DNA from 3 places in the Rhodococcus sovatensis genome. Region 1 is predicted to be linked to each of the others. Evidence: riboswitches for the same ligand, from Rfam matches in the RefSeq annotation. Region 1 holds a riboswitch; each other region holds the start of a gene.
What was found. Region 1 has a riboswitch for thiamine pyrophosphate ahead of WDS16_RS23310 (3-oxoacyl-ACP reductase). Riboswitches for the same ligand answer to the same signal wherever they lie in the genome.
Positions count from the first base shown of each region.

Region 1 (10,717 bases):
TGACGGCCCTCCTCGCGATCTTTCTGATCTTCGACGGAGTGACCAAGTTGATCAATGTGCAGCAAGTACGAGATGCGACAGTCGATCTCGGCCTACGGGAGGAGATGACGCCGGTCATCGGCGTCGTACTGCTCGTGTGCGTTGCGCTGTATCTCGTTCCCCGGACCGCGTTCCTGGGCGCGGTCTTGCTGACCGGCTACCTCGGCGGCGCGGTCCTGACCAACTGGCGCGTCGACAAGCCGCTCTTCAGTACCGTCCTGTTCGCTGTGTACGTGGGCGTTGCCGTATGGGCTGCGTTGTACTTGCGCGATCCTCGGGTTCGACAGGTCATGCCGATCGTGCGCTGATTCCTGCGGTGCGCGTGGTTGCGGTCGGAATGTGACTACGGCCGGAACGTGACTACGCGCGCTCGGCCCGCGCTGCCAGGAAAGCCTCGGGATCGATCAGATCCGACTGCCCGACGATGGAGCCGAGGTCGGCGATTCGCTCGATGCCGGTCAGCACCATCTCCTCCTCGACTGTCCCCTCGGCGTAACCGTAGTAGCAGGTCGACGTCGTGTGCTGATGGTCCTTGTCGATGCGATTTGCGCGGCCTTCGATCTGTCGGATGTCGATCGGAGTCCATCGCGGGTCATGGATGAGCGTGACGCGCGGTGCCGACGTCGAGACGGACGGGAGCGAAGCCTGCGAGGAAGCCCGATGCGTGTCCGGCAGCAGCAATTCGTTGGTGTGGAGGTTGATCGCGCTCGTCGTGGTGGACACGATGACGCGGGATGCGCCGGTCTGGAATCGTCGAATCTGCACTTCCTGCTCCGGACTGCTCATGCTGCCGTCGACGACTGCGACGTCGAGGCCTTCCTCCCTCAGAGTCTCGGCGAGTGCCGCCACCGACTCGCGGTAGAACATCGACACGAACACTTGATTACCGTCCCGCACCCAGGATCGAACCTGGTCGGCGGTCGAGGGAATCCGCAGGTAAGAACACTTCTGGCGAAACCGCAACGTTGCGGCACGTGTGCTCGGGTTCTTTTGCAGCACGCGCTTTCCACCCGACGTCCTCCAGAGCGGGAGGCCCAGTTCTTTGCGGTAGTCGATCCACGCCGAGTTGTACAGCCGTTTCTGTGCTGCCGTGAGCTCCTGCCCGAGCGGCTCACGCGGGGTCGGCGGCGAGGGGCGGGAGATGGACCACGGCACGGCGCCTCCGGCCAACCACCGGTGGATGGTTCCGATGTCGCGTTCGCGTCGGGCAGCGTCCTCGGGTTCCCAACGCCAGGTCTTCAGACCGGTCGTGGCTTTGCCTTCCTTCAACGCGAAACCCGCATCCTGCAGGAATGCCGCCCACTTGGTCGTTACCGCGTAACCGAGAGCGTCCTCGTCGCCGATGATCTGCCCGTCCCCGCGACTGAGTTCGATGGCTCGGGCCATGTATGCGAAGTGCATCGGTTGGTAACCCGGAGTTGCAGACATCCACACGACGGCGCGTGCAGCCTCCTGGTAGCGCCACAGAATCTGCGACTGCTGGGACTCGATGTTCATCAAGGCGTGTGACTCGTCCGCGATGACAACGTCGATGTCGAACCGCAGCTCGCCCAGCGTGATGGTCCGCTTGTTCTGGGTCTTCTTGCGCTTGCCGAGATCGGTGTCCTCCGGGACGGTGAGGAGCTTCTTCGTGGACTGATAGGTGACCAGTAGCCAGCGCTTGCGGTCCGCCGGATCCACGTCGGCTTCGGAATCGGCGATCGTGCGTCGCCAGCCCGGGAGAGCGCCCTTCGGGGCGACGACGAGGACCGTGCCGATGCTCGGATCCTTCATCTGCCGGACGGCCTCGCACACGGCCAACGTCTTGCCGAGCCCAGTCGAGTCCATCTGGGCGAAATAGGGGAAGCCGTTCTCCATGGCGCCCAGCTGCCTTCGAACCGATTCGAGTTGGGTCTCGCGAGGCGTCATCGATCGCTCGTGGACCACCTCCTCACGCCACTCTTCGTTGGCGTCGTCCTCGACCCATCGCTGCAGGCTGTACGGCATCGACTCGAACGAGGCCAAACCGTCGGGAAGCTCCGTACCGTAATACGCGAACACTCGAGGGCCTGGATGCCAGCGCGCTCCGGACGCCGACGCGAGCGCTCGGTCCTCGAACGGGACATCCAGCACCCACACGCGTTCGCCTGGGTCGGGCATTCTCAGGTCAGGTGACGCGGTCTTGCGAACCGCCTTCTTGCGCGTGGTCGGACGCCTCTTCGCCGTAGCTCCCGAGGACTTGGACGCTGTTGTCTTGGAGGCTGTTGTCTTGGAAGCCGCACCCGCCGACTGCTTGAACTTGCGCGCCGCAGCGCTCTTGCCCGCGGCGACCGTGCGGGCAGTGGTGGTGGGCTTGCGTCGACGTGGTGGCACGACAGACACCGTAAAGCACCTCACCGACAGATCCTCGGACTGCACCGGCGTCGGGTCTGGCGTAGCCTTCGGCGGCGATATGGATGTCGACGCGAGCAGAGGTGAACGAGCTGTGGGTAATGGTCGTGCTGTCGTGCTCGTCCACGACCGAGACCCGGCGCTCGGTTACCGCAACATCGGAACCCTCGGGCCGGAACTGCGTGGCCGGGGCTACGAGCTGGACGTGCATTCCTTCGACTATGGACTCGGCGAGGTTCCTCCTGCCCTCGACGATGCGGCGATGGTCGTCGTCATGGGATCTCCCGATGCGGCCTACGACGACACACCGTGGATTGCGGCCGAGAGTGCGTATCTGCAGATGGCGATCGAGATGGACGTGCCGATTCTGGGCGTGTGTTTCGGCGGACAACTGCTCGCTCGGGTACTCGGTGGAACAGTGACGGAGTCGCAGTTCCCGGAGCACGGCCTGACCGAGATCGCGACGTCCCGGCCCGATCTGGTCGGTCCAGGCCCCTGGATGGAGTATCACGGCGACACGTTCGTCGCCCCCGAGAGTGCTACGGTGATCGCGCGCAACGACGCCGGCCAGCAGGCGTTCGTGCACGGACGGCACCTCGGTCTGCAGTTCCATCCGGAGATCGACGTCGACGTCTTCGAGTCCTGGGCCGATGCCTGGGTGCGCGACGGAATCGAGCAGGACCAGGACATAGTCGACGCCATTCGCAAGGATCTGGCTGCGAACGAGGTCGAACTGCGCGTCCGGTGCAGCGCGCTGCTCGACGCCTGGATTTCCGGCCACTGACCCCCTCTTCCACGACATCGACGGTCGGGCTCCCGCTACGGTGGAGGGCATGAACTTCAGCGACCACCAGATCGGCATCTATGCGCAGGGCATGTTCACCGATCAAAGGCCGCAGATCACCACCAACCTCGCTGAGCTCGAAGCGGAGGCTGCGGAGTCGTTGTCTCCCGAGGCACTGGGATACATCGTCGCCAGCGCCGGCAGCGGTTCGACGGCGCGCGCCAACCGGGATGCGTTCGACGCTTGGCGGATTGCGCCGCGAATGATGAGGAGCTCCGCCGAACGTGATCATTCGTGCACGATCCTCGGCACCGAATCGGCTGCGCCGTTGCTGATCGCGCCCGTCGGAATCCAGACGCTGGCGCATCCGGACGGCGAGCTCGCCACCGTCAGGGCTGCGGCCGCTCTCGGTGTGCCGTACGTTCATTCGACGCAGGCCTCGCACTCGTTCGAGGAGATCGCCGAAGGCGGCGGCGATGCGCCCCGGTGGTACCAGTTGTACTGGCCTACCGACGAATCCGTGCTGTTGAGCTTCCTGGGACGCGCGAAGAACTCGGGATTCACCACTCTCGTCCTCACGCTGGACACGACGCTGCTCGGGTGGCGTCCGGCGGATCTCGACCGCGGTTACCTCCCGTTCCTGTCCAATCTGGGCATCGAAAACTATCTGACCGACCCGGCATTCCAAGCCGGCCTCGAACAGTCCGTCGAAGCCAATCCCGTTGCTGCTGCAATGCACTGGGCTCAGATGTTCCCGAACCCCGGGTTGAACTGGTCGCAGCTGGCTTTCCTTCGCGAGAATTGGGACGGCCCGATCGTGCTGAAGGGCATCTGCACCGTCGGCGATGCACGTCTTGCTCTCGATCACGGTGTCGACGGGATCGTCGTATCGAACCATGGTGGTCGTCAGATCGACGGTGCTCGTGCTTCGTTGGATGCGCTGCCCGAGATCGTGGACGCGGTGGGCGAACAGATGACGGTCCTGTTCGACTCCGGTGTGAGAACCGGCGCCGACATGGCGAAGGCTCTCGCGCTCGGTGCCGATGCGGTGCTGCTCGGTCGGCCGTTCCTGTACGGACTCGCCCTCGGTGGACAGGCCGGTGTCGAGCATGTGCTGCGCTGTATTCTGGCCGAATTCGATCTTGTCACAAGTCTTTCCGGGCATACCGGCGCCGCCGAGCTCGGCCGTGATTCGGTGGTTCACGCATGAGTCCGTCATGGGTCGACCATGCGATTTGGTGGCACGTCTACCCGCTCGGTTTCGCAGGCGCACCGGTGCGTGACTGGGACGGGGAGTCCATGGCCGACGAGCACCGTCTCCTCAAGGTTGTCGAATGGCTCGACTACGCAATCGAACTCGGAGCATCGGGCATCGCCCTCGGCCCGATCTTCGCCTCGGAAGGGCACGGGTACGATACCATCGACCATCTCCGCATCGATTCCAGGCTCGGTACCGAGGCGGACTTCGATACTCTCATCGAGGCGGCCCACGGTCGCGGTCTGAAGGTGATGCTCGACGGCGTCTTCAACCATGTGGGACAGGGGTTTCCGAAATTTCAGCAGGAACTGCGCGACGGCGCCGGGTCGTGGTTCCAGATCGATCGGTCGTCGGGCGAGCCGAAGCATCGTAACTTCGAGGGCCACGATGAGCTCGTCGCCTTCGATCATGACAACGTCGAGGTGCAGGACTACGTCGCCGACGTCATGGATCACTGGCTGAGCCGCGGCGCCGACGGTTGGCGGTTGGACGCGGCATACGCTGTGCCGCCGAAGTTCTGGAGCGCGGTGATCCCCCGCGTACGGGAAAAGCACCCGAACGCATACTTCCTCGGCGAGGTGATACACGGCGACTACGCCGCGATCGTGACGTCGAGTTCACTGGATTCGGTGACCCAGTACGAACTGTGGAAGGCGACGTGGAGCGGCATCGTCGAGGAAAACTTCTTCGAGCTTTCTCATGCGCTGGGCCGCCACAACGACTGGATGGACACGTTCGTCCCGGCGACGTTCGTCGGCAACCACGACGTGAACCGAATCGCAAGCACGATCACCGACGAGCGGCACCTCGCGCACGCCCTCGTCGTGCTGTTCACGACCGGCGGAACGCCGATGATCTACTACGGCGACGAGCAGGGATTCCATGGTGTCAAGGAGGAGCGCGTCGGTGGCGACGACGATGTTCGTCCCGAATTCCCCATGGCGAAGGAACAACTCGATCCGGCAGGGTGGCCGATCTTCCACTTGCATCAGCAGCTGATCGGTCTACGCAGGCGCAATCCATGGCTGCATCACGCACGAACCGAGACTCTCGAGCTGACCAACACAGCCATGCTCTACCGAGCGTACGACGCCGACAACGTGCTGTACGTCGCCCTCAACCTCGGGAACGAGGCGGTCGACTATCGCGTATCCGGTGACGTCGTGGCCGGGGACGCATCCGAACATTCGGGGTGGAGCTCGGTCCCGGCACACGGGTGGGCTGTCTTCGGTACGAAGTAGCTGCCCCGGAAAGCCGAATCTTCGGTCAGCCTCTGGCGAGCTTCGCGCGGTCGAAGAACGCCAACACGTGCGGGACTTTGTCCTCCGGGACATCGAACACCGCTTGACCACTGAGGTAGGACATCGAGTCATCGGGCAGGCGTGCACCGATCTTCACTCGTAGCCCGCCGCCCCGCGGCTTCGCGTCGACTCCGATGTGCGAAACGTGCCAGCGGGGTCGGCCCGAGACTGTCTGCTGTGTCGAATCGAAGATCTCGACGACGCGGTTGTCGAGGACGAGCACGACGTTCTCGTCCAACCAGTACTCGACGTACTCTCGTTCGCGCATCGTAGGAGCCTATATTCATCTCTACTGCCAGCGCTAGATACAGCAACAAAGCCCGAGAGGTACACTCGTCGGCGACACGGGGTGCCGCACCGAGCGGCTGAGATCACACCCGTCGAACCTGATCTGGTCAACACCAGCGTAGGGATGTCTGCATCCGCACGGGGTGCATTGTCTTCTCCGCCGCCGCATGTCGACCAGCGAGCGAGAGGAAGCACATGAATTTCGACGAGCAGACCGTGTTGGTCACCGGAGCGGGACGAGGGCTCGGCACCTCGATCGCCCGAGCATTCGCGCACCAGGGGGCTCGCGTTGTCGTGAACTATCGCGCCAGCGCGGTGTCGGCCGAGCAGCTCGCTGCAGAGATCGGCGGCTTGGCCGTGCAAGCGGACATCACCGTTGCCGAAGAGATGGACGCGCTCTTCACCGCCGCCGAGCAGCACTTCGGAACCACGGTCACTACCGTCGTCAACAACGCCCTCGCCGACTTTTCGTTCAACGGCGACGCCCGAAGCAAGGCCGACTCCATCTCGTGGGAGCAGTTCGATGCACAGTTCCAGGGAACTGTTCGTGGAGCGTTGACGACAACCCAGCGCGCGTTGCCCGGAATGCGGACAGCGGGTTTCGGTCGAATCATCAACGTCGGAACCAATCTCTTTCAGAACCCGGTGGTGCCGTACCATGACTACACGGCGTCGAAAGCAGCCCTGCTGTCCCTGACCCGCACGCTCGCAGCCGATCTCGGTGTCGACGGCATCACCGTCAACATGGTCTCCGGTGGATTGCTTCGTACGACGGACGCCAGCGCGGCGACGCCCGAGGCGGTGTTCGACTTGATTGCTGCGTCGACTCCACTGCAGCGAGTGGTGACGCCCGCAGAATTCGCCGACGCGCTGCTGTTCTTTGCCTCACCGTGGTCGAGGTCGGTGACCGGACAGAATCTCGTGGTGGACGGCGGACTGGTCAAGGACTGAACGATGCTGCATCTCAACGCATTTCTGTTCGGCTGCGGCCACCACAGTGCCGCGTGGCGCCATTCGAGCTCTCGTGTGGAGGATCTCGGCGATATCGGCTACTACGAGGAGCTCGCGCGGACCGCGGAGCGAGGGAAGCTCGACGCAGTCTTCTTCGCCGACGGGCATTCGGTGCGTGATCCGGCAGGAGCGGGCACCTGGTTCCTCGAGCCCATCACCGCGCTGACGGCGATGGCGCGGGCGACATCGCACATTGGACTGGTCACGACGGTGTCCACCACCTTCTACACGCCGTTCCATGCTGCCCGCCTCCTCGCCTCCCTCGATCACATCAGCGGCGGGCGTGCGGGGTGGAACGTCGTCACCTCCATGTTCGACGCCGAAGCCCGCAATCACGGGTTCACCGAGATACCGGCTCGCGCTGAGCGTTACGCCCGTGCCGAGGAGTTCGTCGAGGTTGCACTTGCGCTGTGGGACAGCTGGGACGGCGACGCCCTCAAGCTCGATCGTGATGGTCAGTACGCGGACCCCGACGGCGTGCATTCGATCGATCACGTGGGCAAGTACTTTCGAGTCGATGGCCCGTTGACGGTCCCTCGCTCACCCCAGGGACGGCCGGTGCTGTTCCAGGCCGGTGCGTCGGGCGAGGGCCGGGATCTCGCGGCGCGTTACGCCGAGGCGATTTACGCTGTTGCCTACGATATCGATTCGGGGGCAGGCTATTACGCCGACGTGAAGTCGCGAATCCACAAGGCCGGCCGCGATGGAAATTCGGTGGGCATCATGCCTGGCCTCGTCACGTATATCGGGTCGACCATGACCGAAGCACACGCGAAGAAGGCCGAACTCGATGCATTGCTGCCTGTCGAGCAGTCATTGCGTCAGCTGGGCATGTACGTCGAACAGGATTGTCGAGAGTGGGAATTGGACGCGCCAGTTCCCACTCTCCCGCCGGTCGAGGAGTTCACGGGTCCGCACGGACGCTACGAGACCATTCTGCGCATCGTCGCCAAGGACAAGCCAACCGTGCGTGAGCTTCTCGGCACCCTTGCTGCAGGCGGCGGACATGCGACGATGATCGGCACTCCCGAATCGATCGCGGACGAGATGGAAGCCTGGGTCAGCGGCGGTGCCGCCGACGGCTTCAATCTGATGCCTCCACTGTATCCCGCGGGCTTGGAGGACTTTGTCGATCAGGTTGTCCCGATTCTGCAGTCTCGCGGGCTGTTTCGGCATGACTATGCGCCTGGGACGTTGCGGGATCGCCTCACCGAGGGAGGGACTCGATGAACTCGTCCGTCAAGGCTGCGATCTCGGACGCATGCGAGATCGGCGACCAGTGCCCTGCTGGGATGTCGTTGCGAGTCAGATTCTTCACCCAGCGGTGTGTGTCGTCGTAGTGGAAGGGGCGCACCGCCACGTCCTCGGTGTTGATGATCAACTGCACCGGGACATCGACATAGCGTTCCCTGGGTTTCAGCATTCGCGGAATCAAGTTGGCGCGATAGAGGTTCGTCCCGTTGGTTGCGTCGGAGAACAGTGTCGGGTTCTGTGTCACGAGTGCAGGGTCGACGTTCGAGAACTCCTGCAGAAACGCGGGCCATCCCTTGGCGAACTGGCGCTTGATTCGCAGCGTCGACAGGCCGGGAATGTGGAACGTCACCGTGTACCAGGATGCACGAAGCTGCGCGAACACCTGCTTCAGTCCGGTCCACGACGGCTTGGTCAGTCGTGCACGCGACCACATGGCGAGGTGATCGAGATTCGGTCCCGAAATGGATGTGTACGACGCGATTCGATCGGTCGCGCGCGGCTCGGCTGCGGCTTCCCATACTTCGACGGCGCCCCAGTCGTGCGCAAGGACGTGCACCGCTCGGCCAGGGCTGACGGCGTCGACAACCGCGTAGAAGTCGGAGGCCAGGCTGCTCAGGCGATACGCCGCGCGCTCCTGCGGCACGGTGCTGTCCCCCGCACCGCGGGAGTCGTAGGTGATGACGCGAAACTTGTCGGCAAGTAGTGGCACGATGTGGCTCCACAATTCGTGGGTATCGGGCCAGCCGTGGACCAGCACGATCGTGTCACCGTCGGGGTTGCCCGTCTCGAACACGGCCAATCGCATGCCCTCGTTGACGACGGTCGTTCGTTCCGCGACTGTGTTCATGCTTGTCGACTTTAGTATGAACAAGGGTTACATGTACACGAACTGTCAGAACCGCCTGCGAGAATCGACGCGTGATTCCAACGCCCGAGTGGCCACCGACAGTGCGTGCCATCGCCGGCGCAACCGACGACGCGATCGGCTCCGCGCGAGCCAAGGCGAAGGACGCGTTCGCTGAAGCAATCGAGAAGCTGTCCTCCGAGGACCACGTGCAGGTCGCGGCCATCCATGCCGAGATGGTCAGGTCGCTGTTGGAGGAACTGCATCCCGACGGGCTGACGGGTGAGGACGTGCAGGTTGCGCTCTCCAGCGCCGTTCGGTCGGCTGTCGAGTGGTATCCCGATCTCGACGTACACGGCTTCGTCGAGGTGCTGACGGGCGCGCTCGGGGTCTCGGACACGGACGAGAAGCGTCCGAGTCCGGGCGCGGAGCACGCTGTGCTGATCCTCGCGGATCTGCTGGTCAGACGTAGTGCGGCCGCAGACGGGTATATCCTGCGCGCGGTTGCCGAGATTCGGCGTGCGCAGACGATGGAGATGCCGTAGAGATTTCTACTGGAATCTAGCATGCAGCAAAGAGAGCTATAGATAGACGTAGCAAGCGCATATGCGCCCTTCTATCCACATCTAGCAGAAGGCGTAGATATGGATAGAAGGCCCGATGGTCAGCCGTGCAGCATGTTCGCAGCGCCGATGATCGCGCGGATCGACGAGTCGGTGGCACCGGATTCGATTGCCATCGACCAGCGCTGACGGCCATCGAACTCGGCGAGGACGAAGGTCGCGGTTCGATCTCTGTGCTCGGCCGAGTGAACGGTCTGCTGGTGGAACGAGATGATCTCGAGATGAAGGCCGGCGTCGTAGAGCATCGAGGTCAGCGCGTCGATCGGGCCGTATGTAGTTGCGGTCGCAGAGTGGATCGAATCGCCGATTCCAAAGGTGGCTGCGAAGGATGTCCGGCCACCCCGCGCGGTGCTCGAATCCCAGCTTCCGAGGCGGATGGGTCCTGATGCTGCAGCGAACTGTTGCGTGAAGTGGGTCCAGCTCATGCCTTCGGCGTGCTTCCGCAGATCGCGCGGGAGTGGAGCGCTGAAACGAGCGGCGAAGGAATCGTTCGAGGTGGGAGACGTGAGAGCGTTCATGATGGTGGTCTTTCCGGATGTGAAGGAAGGACCGAGGGAGCACGACGACCCGCAGCGAGGGGTCGGTCCGAATTAGACCCCGCTACGGCGGCGTACTACGAGAATGCGCTTCACGCACGCCAATGTAGCCGCAGCCGGCTCCGGGATGCAAGCATTGGGCTCTCTACATGTATCTAGCCTTTGCCATAGAGTGCCTGAGATTGCGCAACAGAGACGATAGCCGTTCATAAGGCTCTCTAGGACACGAGCTAGATGTCCGCATAATTTGCTATCACTGTTGTTACTTTGGCCCCATGGACCCCGTGCGTAACCCTTACGCTCCCGGCGCAGGTCAGCGCCCACCCGAGCTCGCAGGTCGAAAGAAGCAGCTGGACGCCTTCGATGTCGTCCTCGAACGCATCACCCGAGGTCGACCTGAACGCAGCGT
Region 1 is NZ_CP147846.1:4,996,424-5,007,140, forward strand. It holds gene WDS16_RS23280 (DoxX family protein) at 1-347, shown strand, start outside; gene WDS16_RS23285 (DEAD/DEAH box helicase) at 400-2,391, opposite strand; gene WDS16_RS23290 (type 1 glutamine amidotransferase) at 2,504-3,193, shown strand; gene WDS16_RS23295 (alpha-hydroxy-acid oxidizing protein) at 3,243-4,403, shown strand; gene WDS16_RS23300 (alpha-amylase family glycosyl hydrolase) at 4,400-5,692, shown strand; gene WDS16_RS23305 (hypothetical protein) at 5,718-6,020, opposite strand; TPP riboswitch at 6,088-6,182, shown strand; gene WDS16_RS23310 (3-oxoacyl-ACP reductase) at 6,236-6,991, shown strand; gene WDS16_RS23315 (LLM class flavin-dependent oxidoreductase) at 6,995-8,281, shown strand; gene WDS16_RS23320 (alpha/beta fold hydrolase) at 8,259-9,152, opposite strand; gene WDS16_RS23325 (hypothetical protein) at 9,224-9,694, shown strand; gene WDS16_RS23330 (alpha-isopropylmalate synthase regulatory domain-containing protein) at 9,814-10,290, opposite strand; gene WDS16_RS23335 (ATP-binding protein) at 10,584-10,717, shown strand, end outside.

Region 2 (10,717 bases), 1.1 Mb from region 1:
TCACCGACGATCTCCAGGTACGGATCCTGCGCGGCCAGGCCGGCCAGGATCGAGTCGTCGGTACTGATCGCGTCGACCTGCCTTTGCTGAAGCACGACGAGGCAATCAGACCACATCGGCACCGTCGTGATCTGTGCCGTCGGCACGATCCGCTGGAGCCTGCGCAGTGATGTCGTGCCGTCCACTGCGCAGACGCGCCTGTTCGCCAGGTCCGCAACACCGTTGATGCCGGAGCCTCGCACTGCGAGCACCCGATGCTGAGCCTGGAAGTACACGGTGGAGAACGACACCTCTTCCTTGCGGGCGCACGTGATGGTCATCGTCTTGACCACGACGTCCACCGTCGAATCCTGCAGTGCCTCTATACGTTCGGCAGACGTGAGGATCCTGAAGTCGACGCGTTCGGGATCACCGAAGAGGTCGCGGGCGATCTCGCGGGCGATGTCGACGTCGAATCCGACGAGCTTGCCTGTCATCGGATCGAGAAAGCTGAACAGATTGCTACCGGTATCGAGACCCACGATGAGTCTCCCTCGCTCCCGCACGGCGTCCACCGTCGGAGTCGGTGGCGCGTTCTCCGCGGCTACTCCGGCCGGCGTCGGACGAAGGCTGGCAGTGGGTCTGGCGCATTGCGCTTCGGTGGAACCAGGCTCGGGAGCATCGGTGGGCGGGCCTGCGCCGTCGGGAAGCGGTGGCTCGGTGTAGCTGACCTCGGTCTCGGGCGGAAGCGCCGGTGTTGCCACACAGCCGGTGGTGAGGATACCGACGAGGATCAGGGAGAGGAGTGCTACGAGTTTGTTCACAGGTACTCACGCAACCTAGGGATGAGACCGACGGCCACTGTCGCTGCAGCGGCGATCGTGAGAAAAATTGCGCCTGAAGACAATCCGGTCAGAGAGGTCTTGGCGCGTTCCACGTTGCCGCGGAGTTCACCGCGTGCGTTCTCGATACCGTCGATCAACATCTCGTCGAGTGCGTCGAACTGGAAGGCCGAATCCGCCACTCCGCTTCCCGTCGCAATCGTGACTGCGGTGTTGAAGTCACCCACGGCCAGTGCCCCGTCGATCCGCTCGTGAGCCATCTGCCATTTGGCGAGTGATTCGGTCATCGCCGCGTCATCTTCGAATAGTTCGCCGAGTTTCCTTGTGTTCTCGTCGAATTCGGCATCGTACTCCCGTGCACTTCCGCGGCGGACGAGGTTCAGGGTCTCGTCGGATCGGGCCTGTTGCGCGAGAATGAAGCCGGTGGTCAACTTCTGCAACGGCGCGACGCCTCGGTCGAGGGCGCGATCGGTCGCAGTTGCCGAGATCAGACCGGCCACCAACATCCACCCGAGCAGAAGCGCCACCATCGTCGACGCCGTCAGGAATCCCAGGTTCAGCGTGCGGTGCGTCCGAGCTGACAGATAGACCTGAGCCAGCACTAGCAGCGCGAGAGTCACGACGATCAGTCCGATGGCGAACACCGGCGGATTGACGAATCGCTCCTGATCGTTCGAGACGCGCGCAGCCTGCTCGGTGTACAACCGTTCGGCGCGGGGGAGGAGCGATGACTGCATCAGAGTCGACGCCTCACCCAGGTACGACGCGCCGACCGGGTTGCCGCTGCGGTTGTTGGACCGGGCCGTCTCCACCAGCCCGGTGTACACCGGCAAGGAAGACCCGATCTCGGTCAACGCGGTGCGGGCCTCGTCGTCGGTCTCGCCCAGACCGCCGGACGCGCGAATGATCTCGGCTCCCGCCTCACCGACGGCCTGAGCATAGCGATCGCGAACCTCCTGCGGTTCGAGTCCGCCGGAGATGAATGCCGTCGACGCTGCGGCGTCCGCAACCGACAGGGCCCCGTAGAGGTTCTGAGCCGAATTGGCCAGTGGCTCTGTGCGCACCAGCAACGAGTCCAAGGTTTCGGCTCGGTCGGACACCGCCCCTGCTGTCACGAAACCAGTGCCGACCGTCGCCAGCACAAGCAGCACGCCGAGAGCGATCATGCGCACCGGCGTCGACCGCGCCAGCCGTTGTAGCTCGCGTCGCGAGTCGCTTCCCGAGGCCGAAGCTGCTGTCGTGGGAGGTACGGCAGCAGTGGGTGTCGTGCCGACCACATTCACAGGTTCGAGCATATAAGTTCCGGGCCGTGACGCGTACGTGGACGCTGAAGACCCACGAAGAACGGTCCCCTAAGGTAGTGCAGTATGCGCGGCGACGGTGACGGGTGGGTAGTCGGAGAGAACGGCACGCGACACTGGGGTAAGCATGGCGCCGCAGGTCTGCTCCTTCGCGCGCCCTCGGCCGACGGCGAGCCGACGGTGCTGCTCCAACACCGAGCGCTGTGGAGTCATCAGGGTGGCACGTGGGCCCTCCCGGGCGGTGCCAAGGATTCCCACGAGAGCAGCGTCGTCGCCGCAGTCCGCGAGGCGGACGAGGAAGCCGGGATCGGTTCCGAGCGGCTGCATGTTCGAGGCGAGAAGGTCACCGCCCGGTTCTCGAGTGGGTGGTCCTACACAACGGTGTTCGCAGACGCAGAAGCGCAGCTGAACACGACACCGAACGGGGAAAGTACGGAATTACGGTGGGTCCCTGAGGTGATGGTCGATCAGCTGCCGCTTCATCCCGGTTTCGCCGCCAGCTGGCCGGCGCTACGAACAGAGCCTCTGCGGGTGCTTCTGGACACTGCGAACGTCCTGGGTTCCCGCCCAGACGGCTGGTGGAAGGACCGTAGCGGAGCGACCAAAGCACTACTGGCCTCGCTTGCCGACATCCTGCCGCGCACCGTCGAACTACCCGGTGGGAGCTTCGGGTGGTTGAAGGAAATCGAAGCGGTGCTCGAAGGCGAAGCGCGGGCTGCGCAGTTCGAGGACGTCCGTATCCCCATCTTTCACGCCTCGGCCAGCGGCGACGACGAACTCGCCCGGCGCGCCCACGAAGGTTCCGCATTGACCGCGCTCGTCACGGCGGACCGGGGACTCAGAGAACGACTGCCGACGACGGTGCATGTCCTGTCGCCGTCGACCGTGCTCGGCTGGCTGGACTAGCTTCGCGTCAGCTTCTGTGACAGTTCCTGCGCTGCGGCCTGTGGATCTCGGGCCTGCGTGATGGCACGGACCACGACGATCCGATCGGCACCTGCGGCGAGCACTTCGTCGACATTGCCTGCGTCGACGCCGCCGATGGCGAACCATGGGCGCGAGGGCGCGGATTCGGCGGTGCTGCGCAGCAGCTCGAGCCCGGCCGCCGTGCGGTTCGGCTTGGTGGGAGTCGCCCACACCGGTCCCGTCGCGAAGTAGTCGACGCCATCCTCGATGGCAGCCAGGCTCGCCTGGTTGCGATTCTGCGTCGAACGACCGATGACGACGTCGGGCCCGAGGATCTGCCGCGCGTAATGCACAGGCAGGTCGTTCTGGCCGAGATGCAGCACGTCCGCATTGGACGCCAATGCGAGATCCGCCCGATCGTTCACGGCCAACAGTGCACCGTGGCGCTTCGTCGCGGCGGACAGAACTGCCAACGCAGCTAGTTCGTCCTTGGCTTCGAGAGGACCGAACTCGCGCTCACCGGCCGAATTCTTGTCACGCAGCTGGATGATGTCGACGCCGCCGGAGAGCGCAGCCTCGGCGAACTGGGCGAGGTCGCCGAGCTCGCGCCTGGCGTCGGTGCACAGATACAGGCGGGCCGAGGTCAACCGCTCGCGCGCCGATTCGTTACGGGAGCTCTGAGTGGGATACACAGTGCAAAGGTAGTCTGTGAGCAGTTGGTCGATACACGGGAGTCCTGGGGTACGCAGGGCTGAGAGTGGGCACGCCGTCCTTACCGTCAATACCTGAACCGGATCATGCCGGCGCAGGGAGTGAGGTGGTTGTGAGATGTCCGGAACTCTGGCAGTGGTCGGCGGCGGTGTCATCGGCCTGGCGGTAGCAGTGCGGGCAGCGCGTGACGGCTGGTCGGTGCGGTTGTACGACCCGATGCTCGGCTCAGGGGCGTCGTGGGTCGCGGGCGGAATGCTAGCTCCGCTGTCGGAGGGATGGCCCGGTGAACACGAACTGCTCGCACTGGGCGCGCACTCGTTGGCGCGGTGGCCGGAGTTCGCTCGATCACTTCCCGGTGACGTGTTCTCCTCGACCGGTTCGCTCACCGTTGCACTCGATGCCGCCGACGCCGAGGATCTGCGAACCATTGCCGAATTCGTCGGGCAGCAGGGGCACGAACTCGAGATCCTCGGTCGCGCGCAGATTCGTGAACTCGAACCTTCGCTGGCCCAGAACATTCGCCTCGGGCTTCTCGCGCCCACCGAACTGGCCGTCGACAACCGGGCCCTGATGGCCGCGTTGAAGGAAGCCGCAGTTGGAGTGGAGATCATCGGCGAGGCGGTGACAGACCTGGACGCTCTGGATGCCGATCAGATCGTCGTCGCGGCCGGCGCGCAGACTGCGTCGTTGCTCCCTGCAATGCCGGTTCGCGCCGTGAAAGGCGAAATTCTCAGGCTGCGTCGACGCCCGAGCGCAGGTAGCGCCCCCACCCGCACGATTCGCGGCAGCGTTCACGGCCGCCCCATCTACCTCGTTCCGCGCGGCGATGGACTGGTCGTCGGTGCCACCCAGTACGAATCGGGCCACGACACACAGGTCACCGTCGCAGGGGTGCGTGACCTCATAGCCGACGCCGAACGACTCATGCCGAGCATCGGCGAATACGAACTGTACGAAAGCGCGGCGGGGCTGAGACCGATGAGCCCCGACGGGCTACCCGTCATCGGGCGTCTCTCCGAACGCGTCATCGTCGCATCAGGTCACGGTCGCAACGGAATCCTGTTGACGCCCATCACTGCAGACGCCGTCTCGGCGCTCCTCTGCGGCGACACACTCCCCGAAGCCAAGGCAGCAGATCCATCCCGATTCGAGCCCGTCCTTGGACCGAAAGGTTAGGAAAGAAATGATTACGGTCAATGGGAAAGAGCTGGACATCGCTGCGGACGTGACCATGCGGCAGCTTCTCTTGCAGCTGTCCATGCCCGAGCGGGGTATCGCAGTTGCCGTCGACGGAACAGTGTTGCCCAAGAGTAGATGGGACGCAACAACCGTCGAAAAGGGTTCTACCATCGAGATTCTCACGGCTGTGCAGGGTGGTTGAGCAAATGTCGGACGTATTGAAGATTGCAGACAAGGCCTTCGACTCCCGGCTCATCATGGGCACCGGGGGAGCCGCGAACCTCGCGGTGTTGGAGGACGCGCTCGTCGCGTCGGGCACCGAGCTGACCACCGTCGCGATGCGACGCGTCGACGCTGCGGGCGGTACCGGCGTGCTCGATCTGCTGCGCAAGTTGAACATCGCGCCGCTGCCGAACACTGCAGGGTGTCGAGGCGCCGCCGAAGCGGTCCTGACCGCTCAGCTGGGTCGTGAAGCTCTCGAAACGAATTGGGTGAAGCTCGAAGTCATCGCCGACGAGCGGACCCTGCTGCCCGACGCGATCGAACTGGTCAAGGCCGCAGAGCAACTGGTCGACGACGGTTTTCACGTCCTCCCGTACACCACCGATGATCCGGTGCTCGCGCTAAGGCTCGAGGACATCGGTTGCGCGGCCGTCATGCCGCTCGGTGCGCCAATCGGAACTGGTCTCGGCATTTCCAACCCGCACAACATCGAGATGATCGTCGACGCCGCGTCGGTGCCCGTCATCCTCGACGCGGGGATCGGAACCGCGAGCGATGCAGCGCTGGCCATGGAGCTGGGGTGCGATGCGGTCCTTCTCGCGACCGCTGTCACCCGCGCGAAAGATCCCGCGTTGATGGCGTCGGCGATGCGGCATGCGGTGTCGGCCGGGTACGAGGCTCGTCGAGCCGGCCGGATTCCGAAGCGGTTCTGGGCTCAGGCGAGTTCGCCTTCGGCGTAGTGGCACGGTTGAGTGCATCGGGGTGCACTCAACCGTGCCACTGGGCCGGGACGGCCCAGATCGTGCACTGGGCCGGGACGGCCCATCATCCAAAAGGATGACCAAGGTCGAGACTCGCGGGCGATGTGCTCGGCCCTGTCGGTGCGAGAGGGTTAGCGCCATGATCGAAGTGGCAGGACTGACCAAGCAATACGGAGCGGTGAAGGCTGTAGAAGACCTCACCTTCACCGTCAAGCCAGGAATTGTGACCGGCTTCCTCGGACCCAACGGTGCGGGTAAGTCGACGACCATGCGGATGATCCTCGGATTGGACCGCCCTACCAGCGGCCACGCCTTGATCGAGGGTAAGCCCTACAACCAACTCAAGCAGCCACTGCGTACCGTCGGAGCGCTTCTCGACGCCAAGTGGGTGCACCCCAACCGTTCTGCGCGAGCACATCTGGAATGGATGGCAGCGTCCAACGGGATTCCGAAGTCGCGGGTGGAGGAAGTCCTGCGCCTCGTAGGTCTGAGCGAGGTCGCCAAGAAGAACGCCGGTGGATTCTCGCTCGGTATGTCTCAGCGACTCGGACTCGCTGGCGCCCTTCTCGGAGATCCCAAAGTTCTGTTGTTCGACGAGCCGGTGAACGGCCTCGACCCCGAGGGCATCGTCTGGATTCGAAAGTTCATGCAGCGCCTCGCCGCCGAAGGTCGAACGGTGCTCGTGTCGAGCCACCTGTTGTCCGAGATGGCCCAGACCGCAGAGCATCTCGTGATCATCGGCCGCGGAAAGCTCATCTCCGACTCGTCGGTCCAGAGCTTCATCGATCACGCCTCCGAAGCGTCGGTGCGGGTTCGAAGTCCGCAGCTCGATGCGCTTCGTAGTGCACTGACTTCCGCGGGGCTCACGGTTCGCGAGCCGGGCGCCGGAAAGGAACTGCAGCCTTCGTTGGTCGTGGTCAACTCCACAACCGAAGCCATCGGTGATATCGCAGGCAGGTCCGGCATCGTCCTTCACGAATTGTCCTCGCAGCGTGGATCGTTGGAGGAAGCGTTCATGAAGCTCACCGGCGACGACGTTCAATATCACGGCGTAGAAGCCGAATCCATGGGAGGTGCACTCTGATGGGTGTATTGGCAGCAGAACGTATCAAGATCACCTCGACGAAGTCGCCGTGGTGGTGCACCATTGCCGTCGTCGTCCTCGGTCTGGGTCTGGGCGCAATCGTTGGATTCACCTCGAAGTTGAGCCTCGACTCGTACAACAACGATGTGGCAGCAGGGAATACCCCCGACTTCGATCCGTACTTGCCCACAGTGTTCGACGCAGTCGGAAGTGGCGTCGGTGGCTTCGGCGTCATGGTTCTGATGATCCTGGCGGCCCTGACGGTGACGAGCGAATACCGGTTCGGCGTCATCCGGACTACGTTCCAGGCTATTCCGAACCGCACCTCGGTGTTGGCGGTCAAAGCGCTGCTGATCGGTGTCTTCGGCTTCGTTTTGAGCTTCGTCCTCGGCCTCGGCGCGTTCTACCTCGCGAAGGCCCTCGCCGGACCGGACGCGGGAGCAATGCTGAGCTTCGATGTCGACGGAACCTGGCGGGTCATCTACGGAACCGCCATCCTCGCCTTCCTGCAGATCGTCGTTGCCGTCGGCGTCGGTGCGCTCCTCCGTCAGTCCGCAGGTGCGATTGCTCTGCTCCTCCTGTGGCCCTTGGTCGTCGAGAATCTGTTCGGACTCTTCGGATCCGTCGGCCGTGCGATTCAGCCGTTCCTCCCGTGGCTCAACGCGAGTCACTTCCTTGGATCCGACGGCGGGATCGACTTCCACTGGGGTCCGATCGGTAGCCTGATCTACTTCATCGGCTTCACCGCGATCGTGTTCGGGCTTGCGGTGTTCGTGGTCAATCGCCGAGACGCCTGACCTGGTTGCAGCTAGGGTGCTTGCATGCGAAGGATGAACCTACTTGCAAGTTTCGCAGTCGGCGCCCTGGTGCTGGCCGGTTGCTCGTCCTCTACGGATACATCCGAGGAGGCCGAGCAGCCGGCCGTTTCCGTACCGTCTCCCATTTCGACCGCGGACGGTCAAGGCTTGGCCGATGCGATCACCGAGGATGCCGTTGTAGGTCATCTCGAGGAACTCGAGCGAATTGCGTCGGAGAACAACGGAAATCGAGCGGCTGGTACCTCGGGATACGACGCCAGCGTCGACTACGTACAGAGCAAGTTGGATGCAGCGGGTTTCGAGGTAGAAACGCCGGAGTTCGAATTCGACCAGTTCGCAGCCGACACCCAATTGTTGTCCGCCGGTGATCAGCAGATTTCCGTAGCGGCACTGCAATACTCGCCGTCCACCCCGGAAGGCGGGATCACGGCGCGCGTCGTCGCCGCGCCGGCCGACGAATCACCCGGTTGTGAGGCAACGGATTACGACGGTCTCGACCTTGCGGGTGCCATCGTCGTCGTCAATCGTGGCGTATGCCCGTTCAGCGCCAAGCAGACCATCGCCGCAGACCTCGGCGCGGCAGCGGTGGTGGTGGTCAACAACCAACCCGGTCCTCTCGACGGCAGCACCCTCGGCGGGGCGGATGTCGCAAAAATTCCTACCGGCGGCGTCAGCCAGGAAGACGGACCCATCGTGGCGGCAGCACCGGAACTGACGCTGACGCTCGATACCGAAACCACGACAACCAAGAGCCGCAACATCATTGCGCAGACCAAAACCGGGGATAGGTCGAACGTTGTCGTCGCCGGTGCGCACCTCGACAGCGTCCCTGAGGGTCCGGGTATCAACGACAACGGCACTGGTACTGCAGCAATCCTGGAATCGGCGTTGCAATTGGGCGCAGAACCGGAAGTCACCAATGCAGTCCGTTTCACGTTCTGGGGGGCCGAGGAGCTTGGACTCGTAGGATCCGCTAAGTACGTCGAGGGACTGAGCGACGAGGACAAGGCGAACATCGCGCTGTACTTGAACTTCGACATGATCGGCTCGCACAACGCCGGCTACCTCGCCTACGACGGGGATGACTCCGACCAGGTAGGAGCGCCCGCCGGGCCTCCCGGATCCGACGCGATCGAGCGGGTCTTCGTTGAGCGCCTACTGCAAGAGGGCATCGCAGCCGACGGAACCGACTTCGACGGCCGCTCCGACTACGGCCCGTTCATCGAGGTCGGAATCCCCGCAGGGGGGGTCTTCACGGGCGCAGACGAGGAGAAGACACCTGAGCAGGCCGAGAAGTGGGGAGGCACAGCAGGTGAAACGTTCGACCAGAATTACCACACGGCCGAGGACACCCTGGCGAACGTCGACAGAGAGGCGCTGGCCGAGTACGCCTCGGCGGTCGGTTTCGGTATCGGCACCTATGCTCAATCGGTCGAAGGGCCCAACGGCGTTCCGGTCGGCGCTGCCCGCGCAGAGGCCCGAGCTGAGAAGTAGTTATGTGTAACCGTCGGTTACGCTCGGTTTCATGAATCCGTACGTGGCGTCGACGATCGAGTGGGTGCGCGGTGTGAATCGCAGCCCAGCGATCGTCGATGTCGTACGTCGGGTCAGGCGAGTGCTTCCCGGGGATCCGACATTCGGCGATCCGTTGTCCATGGCAGGCCCGGGTTCCGCACTGGCGGTCGCGCGCGCCGCGGACAAGTTTCTCGACGACGAGCCCGGGGCGTCTCGCGAGGTCGGACTCGGTGCGCTGCAGGTGTGGCAGGCGGTGCTCGAACGAACTGGCCGTGGTCGCGGCGAACGCGACGTCACCATCGTCTTCACCGATCTCGTCGGGTTCTCGTCGTGGTCACTCGTTGCGGGCGATGCTGACACCCTCACCTTGTTGCGCAAAGTCTCGAAGGCCGTCGAGCCGGCCGTTGCCACTTCCGGTGGCCACGTCGTCAAGCGACTGGGCGACGGCATCATGGCGGTCTTCTATCGACCGGACAAGGCCCTCGAAGCTGTGGTGAATGCGCGTGCCGCGCTCGAGGAGGTGAGTGTTAACGGCTTCACGCCGACGATGCGGGTGGGTATTCACACCGGCAGTCCTCGCCAGATCGGGTCGGATTGGCTCGGCGTCGACGTCACAGTGGCCGCACGAGTGATGCAGACCGGGGGCAATGGCAACCTGATGATCTCCCAGGTCGCGCTCGATGCACTGCCGGCTGGGACGCTGGAGTCGCTCGATCTGGCCGCGCGTCCATATCGGCGCGGCTTCTTTGCGCCGAAACTCAGCGGGGTGCCCGAGGACCTGAAGATTCTGCGCTTGGTGGCATCGCCGTCGCCTCGAGCTGAGAAGGCCCCTCCTATCGGCTGAGTCTCCACAGCGGTGAGACCGGGCCGTGCCCCGCGCCGAGGTCGTACGACGCAGCCAGGCATTCGGTGACCCAGTCCTTTCCGAACGCGACCGCGTCGGGAACCGAATACCCGTTGGCCAGGGCGCAGGTGATCGCCGCCGCCAGAGTGTCGCCGCCGCCATGATCGTTCCCGGTATCGATGCGCGGGCTCGTGAACTCGAGAATCGTGTCGCCGTCGAACAGAATGTCGGTGCTGTTGTCCGACGTCCGTAGGTGTCCGCCCTTGACCAGTGCCCACTGGGCGCCCAGAGCATGAAGGGCCTCCGCAGCCCGACGTGCAGTGGCATCGTCGATGACGTCGATTCCAGTGATCAGGCGGATTTCGTCGAGATTCGGCGTCACGATTGTCGCGATCGGAAACAGCGTGTTCCTGATGGCGTCGAGCGCTTCGGCGTGTAGGAGTGGATCGCCGTGCATCGATGCACACACAGGATCGACGACGAGGGGGATCGAGGCGTCTCTGCCGATCCCGACCTCGACGCACACCGACGTGACGGCTTCGATGATTGCGGTGG
Region 2 is NZ_CP147846.1:3,918,334-3,929,050, reverse strand. It holds gene WDS16_RS18220 (glutamate ABC transporter substrate-binding protein) at 1-803, opposite strand, end outside; gene WDS16_RS18215 (hypothetical protein) at 800-2,104, opposite strand; gene WDS16_RS18210 (NUDIX hydrolase) at 2,189-3,028, shown strand; gene thiE (thiamine phosphate synthase) at 3,025-3,720, opposite strand; TPP riboswitch at 3,746-3,857, shown strand; gene thiO (glycine oxidase ThiO) at 3,857-4,915, shown strand; gene thiS (sulfur carrier protein ThiS) at 4,923-5,120, shown strand; gene WDS16_RS18190 (thiazole synthase) at 5,125-5,880, shown strand; gene WDS16_RS18185 (ATP-binding cassette domain-containing protein) at 6,041-6,985, shown strand; gene WDS16_RS18180 (ABC transporter permease) at 6,985-7,782, shown strand; gene WDS16_RS18175 (M28 family peptidase) at 7,807-9,297, shown strand; gene WDS16_RS18170 (adenylate/guanylate cyclase domain-containing protein) at 9,329-10,162, shown strand; gene thiD (bifunctional hydroxymethylpyrimidine kinase/phosphomethylpyrimidine kinase) at 10,152-10,717, opposite strand, start outside.
Region 2: another riboswitch for thiamine pyrophosphate. It lies ahead of thiO (glycine oxidase ThiO); the one in region 1 lies ahead of WDS16_RS23310 (3-oxoacyl-ACP reductase).

Region 3 (10,717 bases), 1.7 Mb from region 1:
GTCCTGCAGGGCGGTTACACCCGCTGAATCGAACACCTTGGCCACGTCGTTCACGACGACCGCATCCACTGTCATCGCTCGTCACCCCGCACTCGGGGAAAGCGGCCCGCGTACCGGCCCAACGAGTATTCGAGCAGCCCTACCAGCCCGGTCACGATCAGACCGAGTATCGCCGCCCCGAGAACCGCTGCATACAACCGCGAGGAATTGCCGGTGGCCTGTTGGGAAAAGACCATGATCTGTCGTCCGATGCCACCGGTTGTGCCCGTGGAGATTTCGGCGACGACGGCGCCGATCACCGATGCTGCGGCCGCCAGACGCAGCGCTGGTATCAGGTGCGGAATCGACGCGGGAAATCCAACCCGCGTCAGTGTCGACCACCACCCGGCGCCGTAACAGTGCATCAGTTCGAGGGCAGCCGGAGTCGGCGAGCGAAGCCCCCGCAGCATACCCACAGCCACCGAAAAGAATGCGAGATACGACGCGATCACGGTGATGCTCATCCACGGTTGCCACGCGTATCCGGCGACCGCGATCTTGCCGCCCCATCCCGCCACCAACGGTGCCAACGCGATCAACGGGACCGTCTGAGAAACGATGACGTAGGGCAGAAGAGCGCGTTCGGCCCAGATGAACCTCTGCATCGCGATGGCGAGCACCAATCCGACTGCAGTCCCCAGGACGAATCCTGCAATCGCCAATCCGAACGTGAACGCTCCGCTCGCCAGGATCGCTGCACCCACCGAGCGGGCACCTGCGACGTTCACCTCGGGATCGGTCAAGACACCCACTACCGCCCAGACGTGCGGCAGGGCTCCGTCGTCGGTGCGAGGCAGGATTCGGACACTGGCCACCGACACGCCATTCGTCGGAACGGTGACCTTGACGAGCTCCCAGACCAGCAGGATCAACACGATCGCGGCGACGGCCATGGTCGGCCTCCGGAGACCACGCGCACGACTCCGCGGCGGAATCACCACCGCCGCAACGTCGATACCCGTCACGAGGTCGCCGTCACCTGTTCGCCGATGAACGGAATGATGTGCTCACCATAGGATTCGAGCGTCGCCGACTTGGCATCGTGTTGGAGGTAGACCGCGAACTGGTCGACTCCGAGCTTCTCCAAGTCCTTCAGTTTCGACAGATGTTCGGCTGGGCTGCCGAGCAGGCAGAAACGATCGATCACCTCGTCGGGCACGAACTCGGCATGCGAATTGCCGGACTTGCCGTGCTCGTTGTAGTCGTACCCGCTGCGGGAATCGATGTAGTCCGTCAGCGCCGGGGGGATGCCGCCACTGTGGTGACCGTAGCGAGCGACAAGGTCCGCGACGTGGTTTCCGACCATCCCACCGAACCAGCGACACTGATCACGCGCGTGCGCCAAGGCTGCCGCGCTACCGTCGGTGACGTAGGCGGGCGCCGCAACGCAGAACTTGATCGACGACGGATCACGCCCCACGGCCTCCGCGGCAGCGCGGACTCGACCTATCGTCCACGACGCGATATCCGGGTCGGCGAGCTGCAGAATGTATCCGTCGGCAACCTCACCGGTGAGGTCGAGCGCCTTCGGTCCGTAGGCAGCAACCCAGACCTCGAGTGTCGACGCTCCGGCCCACGGAAACTGCACGGTGGTGTCGCCGAGTGCCACCGACCGACCGTTGGCAAGTTCACGGATGACGTGAATCGACTCTCGCAGGGTGCCGAGCGATGTCGGTTTGCCACCGAGAGTGCGAACTGCCGAGTCCCCTCGGCCGATCCCACAGATTGTGCGGTTGCCGAACATCTCGTTCAAAGTTGCGAAGATCGACGCCGTCACCGTCCAGTCTCGGGTAGCGGGATTGGTCACCATCGGACCGACCGTCACGCGTCTGGTCTCGGCGAGGATCTGGCTGTAGATGACGTACGGTTCCTGCCACAGCAGGTGCGAGTCGAAAGTCCATACGTGCGAAAATCCATGCGTTTCGGCTCGTCTCGCAAGATCGACGACGCGCGATGCGGGCGGGTTGCATTGCAGCACGACTCCGATATCCATGTGTCACACGAGATTCTGCGACAGGGATCGTTTGACGAATTGGCCGTGGCCAGCGGCGCCGACGTACGCACCGTCGTCGACGATCACGCGCCCCCGTGAGATGACGGTGTCGACGTGACCGTCGATCTCGAACCCCGCGTAGGCGGAGTAGTCCATGTTCATGTGGTGCGCCTTTCCGAGTCCGATGCTGGTGTGACCGTTCGGGTCGTAGATCACGAGGTCGCCGTCGGCGCCAGGAGAGACGATGCCCTTCTTCGGGTACATCCCGAACATGCGCGCAGGCGTCGTGCAGCACACCTCGACCCACTTCTCGAGCGTGATCTTGCCGGTCTTGACGCCTTGGAACATCAGATCCATGCGGTGTTCGACGGATCCGATTCCATTGGGGATCTTCGAGAAATCGCCGATGCCCATTTCCTTCTGGTCCTTCATACAGAACGGGCAATGGTCGGTGCTGACGGTGGCGACATCGCCGGTGCGAAGATAGCGCCAGAGCTCGTCCTGATGACCTTCCGCGCGTGATCGGAGGGGCGTCGAGCAAACCCATTTGGCTCCCTCGAATCCCGGAGCCCCGAGCTGTTCTTCGAGCGAGAGGTACAGATACTGCGGACACGTTTCGGCAAAGACGTTCTGCCCGTTACCGCGTGCGTGCGCGATCTGTTCGAGGGCCTGTTTTGCCGAGACGTGCACGACGTAGAGCGGCGCGCCGGTGACGTTCGCGAGCATGATCGCCCGATGAGTGGCCTCTTCTTCGAGCTGCCAGGGACGAGAGGTGCCGTGGAAGTACGGCGCAGTGTCACCTCTCGCGACCGATTGGGCGACGAGTACATCGATGGCGATTCCGTTCTCGGCGTGCATCATCAGCAGCGCGCCGGTCTCGGCTGCAGTCTGCATGGCGCGCAGTATCTTTCCGTCATCGGAGTAGAACACCCCTGGATACGCCATGAACAATTTGAAGCTCGTCACACCCTCGGAGACCAACTCACTCATCGCTTTGAGCGAGTCACTGTCGACCTCGCCGATGATCTGATGGAACCCGTAGTCGATGGCGCACTGCCCCGCCGCCTTCTCGTGCCACTGGGCCAGGGTGTCCTGAACTCGTTGCCCCGGAGTCTGAATGGCGAAATCGACGATCGTTGTGGTTCCGCCCCACGCCGCCGCTCTCGTTCCGGTTTCGAAGGTATCGGATGCGAATGTGCCACCGAACGGCATCTCCATGTGCGTGTGTCCGTCGACGCCACCCGGGAGAACGTACTTTCCCGTCGCGTCGATCACCGTATCCGCTGACTGCGTCAGGTCGGCGGCCACAGCGGTGGATCCTGGTTGCAGCACAGCAACAATGGTGTCGCCGTCGATCAGAACGTCGAGCAGTTGTGTGCCCGTCGGGGATACGACGGTGCCGCCGTGCACGAAAGTGGTACCCATGTCAGTACTCCCGCCGCATCATCAGGGTTCCACCAGAGGCGCGTACGCATCGGGTCTACGGTCGCGGTAGAACGCCCACCTATCGCGGACGACCTTGATCAGATCCATATCGAGGTCCCGGACGATCACCTCGGGTTCGGTATCGGAGCCGACGTCGCCGACGAACTTCCCCTCGGGGTCGACGAAGTAGCTGGTGCCGTAGAAATCGTCGTCTCCGTAGTCGGCCTCGATCCCGACGCGGTTGATCGCGCCGATGTAGTACTCGTTGGCCACCGCCGAGGCGGGCTGCTCGAGCTTCCACAGGTAGTTGGACAGGCCGCGTGAGGTTGCCGAGGGATTGAACACTATTTCGGCTCCCGCCAGACCGAGGGCACGCCACCCCTCGGGGAAGTGACGGTCGTAGCAGATGTACACCCCGATTCGCCCGACCGCGGTATCGAACACCGGCCACCCCAGATTGCCCGGACGGAAATAGAACTTCTCCCAGAAGCCGTTCACGTGCGGAATGTGGTGCTTGCGGTACTTGCCCAGGTAGGTACCGTCAGCGTCGACGACAGCCGCGGTGTTGTACAGAACGCCTGGCTGTTCCTGCTCGTACACCGGTAGAATCATGACGATACCGAGTTCCTTGGCCAGGGCCGCGAAACGGTCGACGGTGGGCCCCGGCACAGACTCGGCGTACTCGTAGAACTTGGAGTCCTGCAACTGACAGAAGTACGGACCGTAGAACAGTTCCTGGAAACAGACGACCTTCGCGCCCTGCTCGGCTGCACTTCGGGCATAGTCCTCGTGCGCCTTGATCATGGTCTCTTTGTCACCGGTCCAATTAGTCTGAACCAGGGCCGCTCGAACTGTTGACATGCTGTGTCACTCCGTTCCTCGCGTCACGTGCATGTTCAACATAAGTGATGCACGGGGAGAACGTGAGGTCAATCGTGTTACAACATGACGTAGCGAAGTTTCGACCGAGTAACGACTCAGGTCGACGGGAGCAGCAACGACCTGACCGCCTCGATCGTGTCCGCTTCGGCCGCGCTCTTGTCGGGCCGATAACGCAGTACGCGTGCGAATCTCAGCGCTACGCCACCCGGGTATCGACTGCTGACCTGAACGCCGTCGAGTTCGATCTCGACGACCAGATCCGGGTTCAGATACACGGTGTGTTCGTCGCGCGAACGCTCGTGCTGCGGGAACTCGTCGGTCTGCCACTGCAGCAGGGCATCGGTCAGACCCTTGAAGGTCTTGCCGACCATGATCGGCGGTCCACCGTCCGGATCACGAGCACCGAGATGTAGATTCGACAGCCAACCGGTGCGTCTGCCGTAGCCCCACTCCGCTGCCAGGACGACGAGATCGAGTGTGTGCTCGGGTTTGACCTTCTGCCAGGTGCGTCCCCGACGGCCCGCCGCATAGCTCGACGACAACGACTTGATCATCACGCCCTCGTGTCCGGCGCCGAGGGCATCGTCGAAATGTGCGGCTGCGGCGTCGGCGTCGGGACGTAGTAGGGCCGGAATGCGGTGACCGGGCGCAACGCGTGCGAGCGCGTCGAGCCGCGTATGAAGCGGTTCGTCCAACAGGTCGACGCCGTCGAGGTGGATGCAGTCGAAGAAGTAGGGGCGCAGCAGCAGTTCGTGGGTGCTCTGTGCGCCGAACCGGCTCATCGTTTCCTGGAATGGTCTCGGTCGTCCACTGTCGGTCAACGCGAGGGTTTCGCCGTCGAGCACGACCGAGGTGCACGGCAGCCCGCGGATCAACTCCACCAACTCGGGCACACTGTCGGTGATCTCACGCAGGGTGCGCGTGTAAATGTGCACGTCGTGGCCGCTCCGATGTACCTGAATTCGTGCACCGTCGAGCTTGTACTCGACACTGACATCGCCATCCAGTTCGTTCCACGCGGCCTCCAGCGTCTCCGCCGGAGACGCCAGCATCGGTCGAACCGGCCGACCGACCTCGAGACCGAACTGCGCCAGGGCCTCTGCTCCCTTGGTCAGCGCTGCAGTCGCCGTCGCCGAGAGTGTTCCGGACAGCATGAACGCTCGTCGCACCGGCGCGAGCTCGAGACCGGCGGCCTTGGCGATGGCGTCGGTCATGATTCCCTCCAACGCACCCTGCCGGAGCTCACCGGTCATCAATCGGACGAGGAACTGGCGTTCGTCCGCGGTCGCCGACGCAAGCAGCTCGACGAGCAGTTCACGCCGCCGCGCAGCCGATCCGGATCCGGAGGTCGTGGCGACGGCCGAGATCGCACCGTCGACCTCGGCGATCGTCAGTGTGCCGACAGAGGCAGGCGCAACATCGATATCGGCAAGAGTCCGCCACCCGACGCCGATCCGACCCTGCGGCAACTCCCCCGACAGCCACGACACGACGGTGTCGATGTCCGTGCTGTCGAGTTCGGCGAGCAACGTCTGCAATGCACCGATCTTGGCTTTGCGTGAACGCGTGGCGCCCACAGCAACCGAGGTATCGACGATTCGAGTGAACAGCACAGTAGAAAGGTAGCCGGAATCGTCCGGCTTCAACCGCCGTAGTCGAAACCCAGTAGTCAGCTGAAGCCGAGCACCCGGTCTCCCCACGCGGCCCGCATTTCACCGTCCGGATCGTCGACGACGGCATCCTGCCCATCGATCACCAGAGTCGCACGCCTCGGTTCGACGTACAGAGGCCAGTGTTTGCCGCCATCGAGAGTTGCGGGAACACCGTGCCGGGCGAACGCTACCCACCGCTTCATCACCCTGGCGGAGACGGCCATCGCGGCCTTACGACCACCGAGCCAGAACGTAGGATCCCGGTTCAACGTACCGAAATTGCCGAAGACGTAGGGCAATTCGGTCGCATGGCCGGCGCCGATCCGAGCGGCCTTGAGCATGGGTGTCGCGTGGTCGAACCGATACATCCAGACCTGCGAGTGTCTGCTGTGCGCGTCTGCGATCCACAGACTCGGCATCTTGAAACCGGCATCCCGGGACATCGCCAGTGCACCAGCAGTTTTGGATCGATCCGGATACGCAGACATGATTTCGGCGACACGGAAGGCCGGCAATTCCGCGTGGTCGTTCGCGATCGCCCTGAACATTTCGGAGACGGTGTCCGAAGTGACGGGCATCAGAGGAGACTTCATCAGACGAAATATCGACGCCTCGTCGTGGTTGGTTCCGATGATCATCGGGATGCGGTGGGCGAAGCCCTTCTGGAACGCCGCGACCGGATAGCGCGGCACTATGTCACCGTCGACGACGGGGGCGATGCCCAACGTCCCCGGCACCCTCGTCGGGACTTCGTAGCACAGCGTGTCGCCGGCCTCGACGACACGCATGAAGTCGATGGACTTCAGTTCGTGCACTCGGTCCGGGGTGATGTCGAGCAGTTCCAGGAATCGCGACGCCACCTGAGCTGCACGTTCGGGCCCGTACACCGACGTCGCCGGGGCGCTCTGCACGATGGCGCGATGGAAGAGTCCCTCGGCTTTCGGCGAGGTCATCAGCGTCGTCACCGACGCGCCGCCGGAGGATTCGCCGAACACCGTCACGTTCGAGGAATCGCCGCCGAACGCCTCGACACACCGCTGGACCCATTCCAGCGTAGCGATCATGTCGCGAAGACCAAGATTCGATTCGAACACGGTGTCGTCCGTCGAGAACGACGACAGGTCGAGGAATCCGAAGGCGCCGATTCGATAGTTGACGGTCACGACGATCAGATCGCCGACTTCGGCGAGGTTGCGCCCGTCGTACACGCTCTGCGCTGCGGACCCGAGCGAATACGCACCGCCGTGGATCCAGACCATGACCGGACGCGGAGTTCCGTCGGGCTCGGGCGCCCACACATTCACCGACAGACAGTCCTCCGCCATTGGAATGTCGGGGTCCATCGGGACAGGATTGTCCAGTCCTTGCGGAGCGACCGCGCCGAACTTTCGGCAATCCAACGGCTCCGACCAGGGCTCGGCCGGGCGTGGAGATCGGAATCGATGCTCGCCGTCGGGTGCCGCCGCGTAGGGGATGCCCTTCCACGCGTACACGGTGCCGTCCATATAGCCGACCACGTCCCCGTAGGGAGTGGCCACTCGGCAAGTCGCGTCACCCATGGCACCTCCTTCGTTGCTCGACGAACGCCAACGTACCAACTCCAGATGAGCGGGTTCGCTTGTTTATGCTGGCGACATGAACCGACTGCGGGCATACGGTGGCTCAGCGTGTGCTCTGTGGGCGGTACTTCTCGCCGGCTGCAGCTCCGACGTCGACGGCACGGCGACAGCGCCGCTCGCGACCGTCGACACCGATCCACCGTCCGTTGTCCGCACTACCAGCCCGACCACTACTGGGACACCGAGCACGACGGGGACACCGAGCAGTAGTTCGTCGCAACGACCCAGTACCACCACCACAGCTCCGCCCACCGCCGACGCCTCGCGATTCGAAGGAAACGACGGCTTCTACTACTTCACCTCTCCGAGTGGGAAATTCGAGTGTGCCGTGTTCGTCACCGTGACGTCCGTTGCCGGCTGCCACGGAGAATTCCCGTCGACCGCTCCACGCGTCGAGGGCAGCGGGGCTCCTGATTCCCGGGTCGCGCCGAATACCATCGAGCTGACCGCAGGGTCGCCTGCCCGATTTCTCAGCTCGGGAGATCCCCGCTTCCACCGGTTCGACGGCACGGCACGCGCACTGCCGTACGGCGAGACGCTGTCGATTCCTGGCTCGGGCAGCTCGAACGGGTTGACGTGCCGGGTCGAGGAAAAGACCGGCGTCAGCTGCGCGGACCAAGTCGGTCACGGATTCACCGTGTCGGACTCGGCGTTCGAACTGAAGTAGAACTTCTTGGCTCAGCCGATTCCTGGAATGAACCCCGGGTAGACGAAGTGCTGCGGGCCGCCACCAGGCATCGACGATCCCGTGACATTCGGAAAATCGAACGGCAACGCGACGAGCTTGTGCGGGTTGCCCTGTTCGTCGGCCTGCCAGCATCCGGTGAGCACACCGTGAAACGCGGTACACACGATCCTCGTATCGGTACCGTACGGCGAGGTCAACCGGTTCTCTGCGAGCAACGGATTCCAGTAGGCCGGATCGGTGGGCGTCAGGAAGTTCTTGGTTTCGAAGGGCACGCTGGGGCTCGGATAGTCCGGGATCGGGGGCCACTCGTCGGCGTTCGCGATGCCACTACCGGCCAGGATGATCCCAGCTGTAACTCCGATGGCCGCTGCGGCTCTGGTACACGTGCGGGCTGTGCTCATCGGCGTAGCCTACGTCCGGCCCGACCACGTGCGCGGGAAAATCCGGCCTCCGTCTGTGCTCACGTGCGGACCGCCGGACGCGATGATGTATGGTCGGCGATGTTCTGACACGGGGTGCGTCCGTACATGCGGATGCTGAGATCACACCCGTCGAACCTGATGCAGGTAATGCTGACGAAGGGATGTCGAGGCGATGACTACGCCTGTGCACTCGGTGGACTCTGTCCGCCATACGGATCGATTGTGGGAAGCAACGGCCGAGCTACGCGCCGCAATCGACGACTTGAAGTTTCTGCGACTACTCGGCGACGGCTCCTTGCCGCTCGACGCGTTCCGCACCTATATCGAGCAGGACGAGCTCTACCTGGCCGGATACGCCAAGGCATTGTCGATCCTCGCCTCTAAGGCACCCGACGCGACCACGGCGGCGTTCTGGGCTGCCTCGGCGGCCGGCGCCGTCGAGGAAGCCTCACTTCACCACTCGCTACTGTCGAGCGACCTACTCCCCAACGCGAATTCACGCGCCGAACACTCGTCGGCATGCTTGGGATACGTCTCGTACCTGATCGCCACAGCAGCGACAGAACCGTACGCGGTTGCGGCAGCGGCGGTTCTGCCGTGCTTCTGGATCTACGCGGACGTGGCCGTCCGACTGTCGGGCGCCGCCAGGGATGTATTGCTGGCGGACCCTGAACATCCCTATGCGCGTTGGGTTTCGACGTACGACTCCGAAGAGTTTCGCACTGTCGTCGACGGTGCGCGCAGCCTCGTCGACGAGGCTGCGACGCTCGCGACCGAGGCTCAGCGCGAGGCGATGATCCGATCCTTCGTGTCGGCCACTCGATACGAGCTGATGTTCTGGGACACCGCATTGCATCCGACACCATGGCCGGTGTCGCTGTGAGAAAACTATTCGCTATGTCCATCGCAGCGGTGTCGATCCTCGGTCTGTCATCCTGTGCGCAGACGAACGATACGGACAACATCCGGTTCGCTCTGGACTGGACTCCGAACACCAATCACACCGGATTGTATGTGGCGCTTCAAGAGGGTTACTTCGCCGACGCCGGACTCGACGTCGAGGTGCTTCCCTACAACAACACCTCACCGGACACACTCGTCGACTCGGGCAATGCCGAGTTCGGTATCAGCACTCAAAGCTCTACGACATTCGCGAAATCCGCAGGTGCGCAGATAATTTCGGTACTTGCGCCACTTCAACACTGGGCAACCGCGATCGGCGTACGCGCCGACCGCGACGACATTCCCAGCCCGAAGGCACTGGACGGCAAGGTGTACGCCGGCTTCGGAGATACCGGTGAACAAGCCGGACTACGTCAGATCATTCAGAACGACGGTGGTACCGGCGAATACGAGACCGTCGTGCTCGGCACCTCTGCGTACGAGGCCGTGTACTCGGGTACTGCCGACTTCACCGTGTCGTACCTCGCGTGGGAAGGCCTCGAGGCCGAACACAGCGGGACGCCGATGAAGTACTTCGAAAGCACGGACTACGGCTTCCCCGACGCGTACGCGATCACGATCAGCGGAAACGAAAACTGGCTTGCCGACAATCCTGAGGAGGGAAGGAAGTTCGTCCAGGCGTTGCAGCGCGGATACCAGTTCGCGGCCGACGAACCAGAGCGCGCCGCTCAGGACATCATCGATGCCAATCCTGGCACGTTCACCGACGAGTCCCTGGTGTTCGAAAGCCAGCACATGCTGGCCGAGAAGTACATGAAGGACGCAGCGGGCACCGTCGGCGGGCAGGATCTCGCCAAGTGGACCGAATACTCGAAATTCCTGTACGAGAACGGTGTTCTCGTCGACGAAGGTGGCAATGCGCTCGACACCGAGCCCGATTGGTCCACCTACTTCACCGATGAGTACCTCAGCGGTCAGTAGCTCGGCAGTCGGTGTGGCCGAACCGGCCGGCCCCACCGACCGTCGTCTCGGCGCCGCCATCCGATTCGCCATCCCGTCGGCGACGATCGTTCTCGTTCTCGTCGCTGCGTGGC
Region 3 is NZ_CP147846.1:3,308,962-3,319,678, forward strand. It holds gene WDS16_RS15270 (ABC transporter ATP-binding protein) at 1-75, opposite strand, end outside; gene WDS16_RS15275 (ABC transporter permease) at 72-1,004, opposite strand; gene WDS16_RS15280 (TIGR03842 family LLM class F420-dependent oxidoreductase) at 1,001-2,032, opposite strand; gene hydA (dihydropyrimidinase) at 2,036-3,457, opposite strand; gene WDS16_RS15290 (nitrilase-related carbon-nitrogen hydrolase) at 3,479-4,318, opposite strand; gene WDS16_RS15295 (ATP-dependent DNA ligase) at 4,435-5,952, opposite strand; gene WDS16_RS15300 (carboxylesterase/lipase family protein) at 6,009-7,550, opposite strand; gene WDS16_RS15305 (hypothetical protein) at 7,627-8,277, shown strand; gene WDS16_RS15310 (hypothetical protein) at 8,289-8,699, opposite strand; TPP riboswitch at 8,800-8,899, shown strand; gene WDS16_RS15315 (TenA family protein) at 8,893-9,603, shown strand; gene WDS16_RS15320 (ABC transporter substrate-binding protein) at 9,585-10,604, shown strand; gene WDS16_RS15325 (ABC transporter permease) at 10,582-10,717, shown strand, end outside.
Region 3: another riboswitch for thiamine pyrophosphate. It lies ahead of WDS16_RS15315 (TenA family protein); the one in region 1 lies ahead of WDS16_RS23310 (3-oxoacyl-ACP reductase).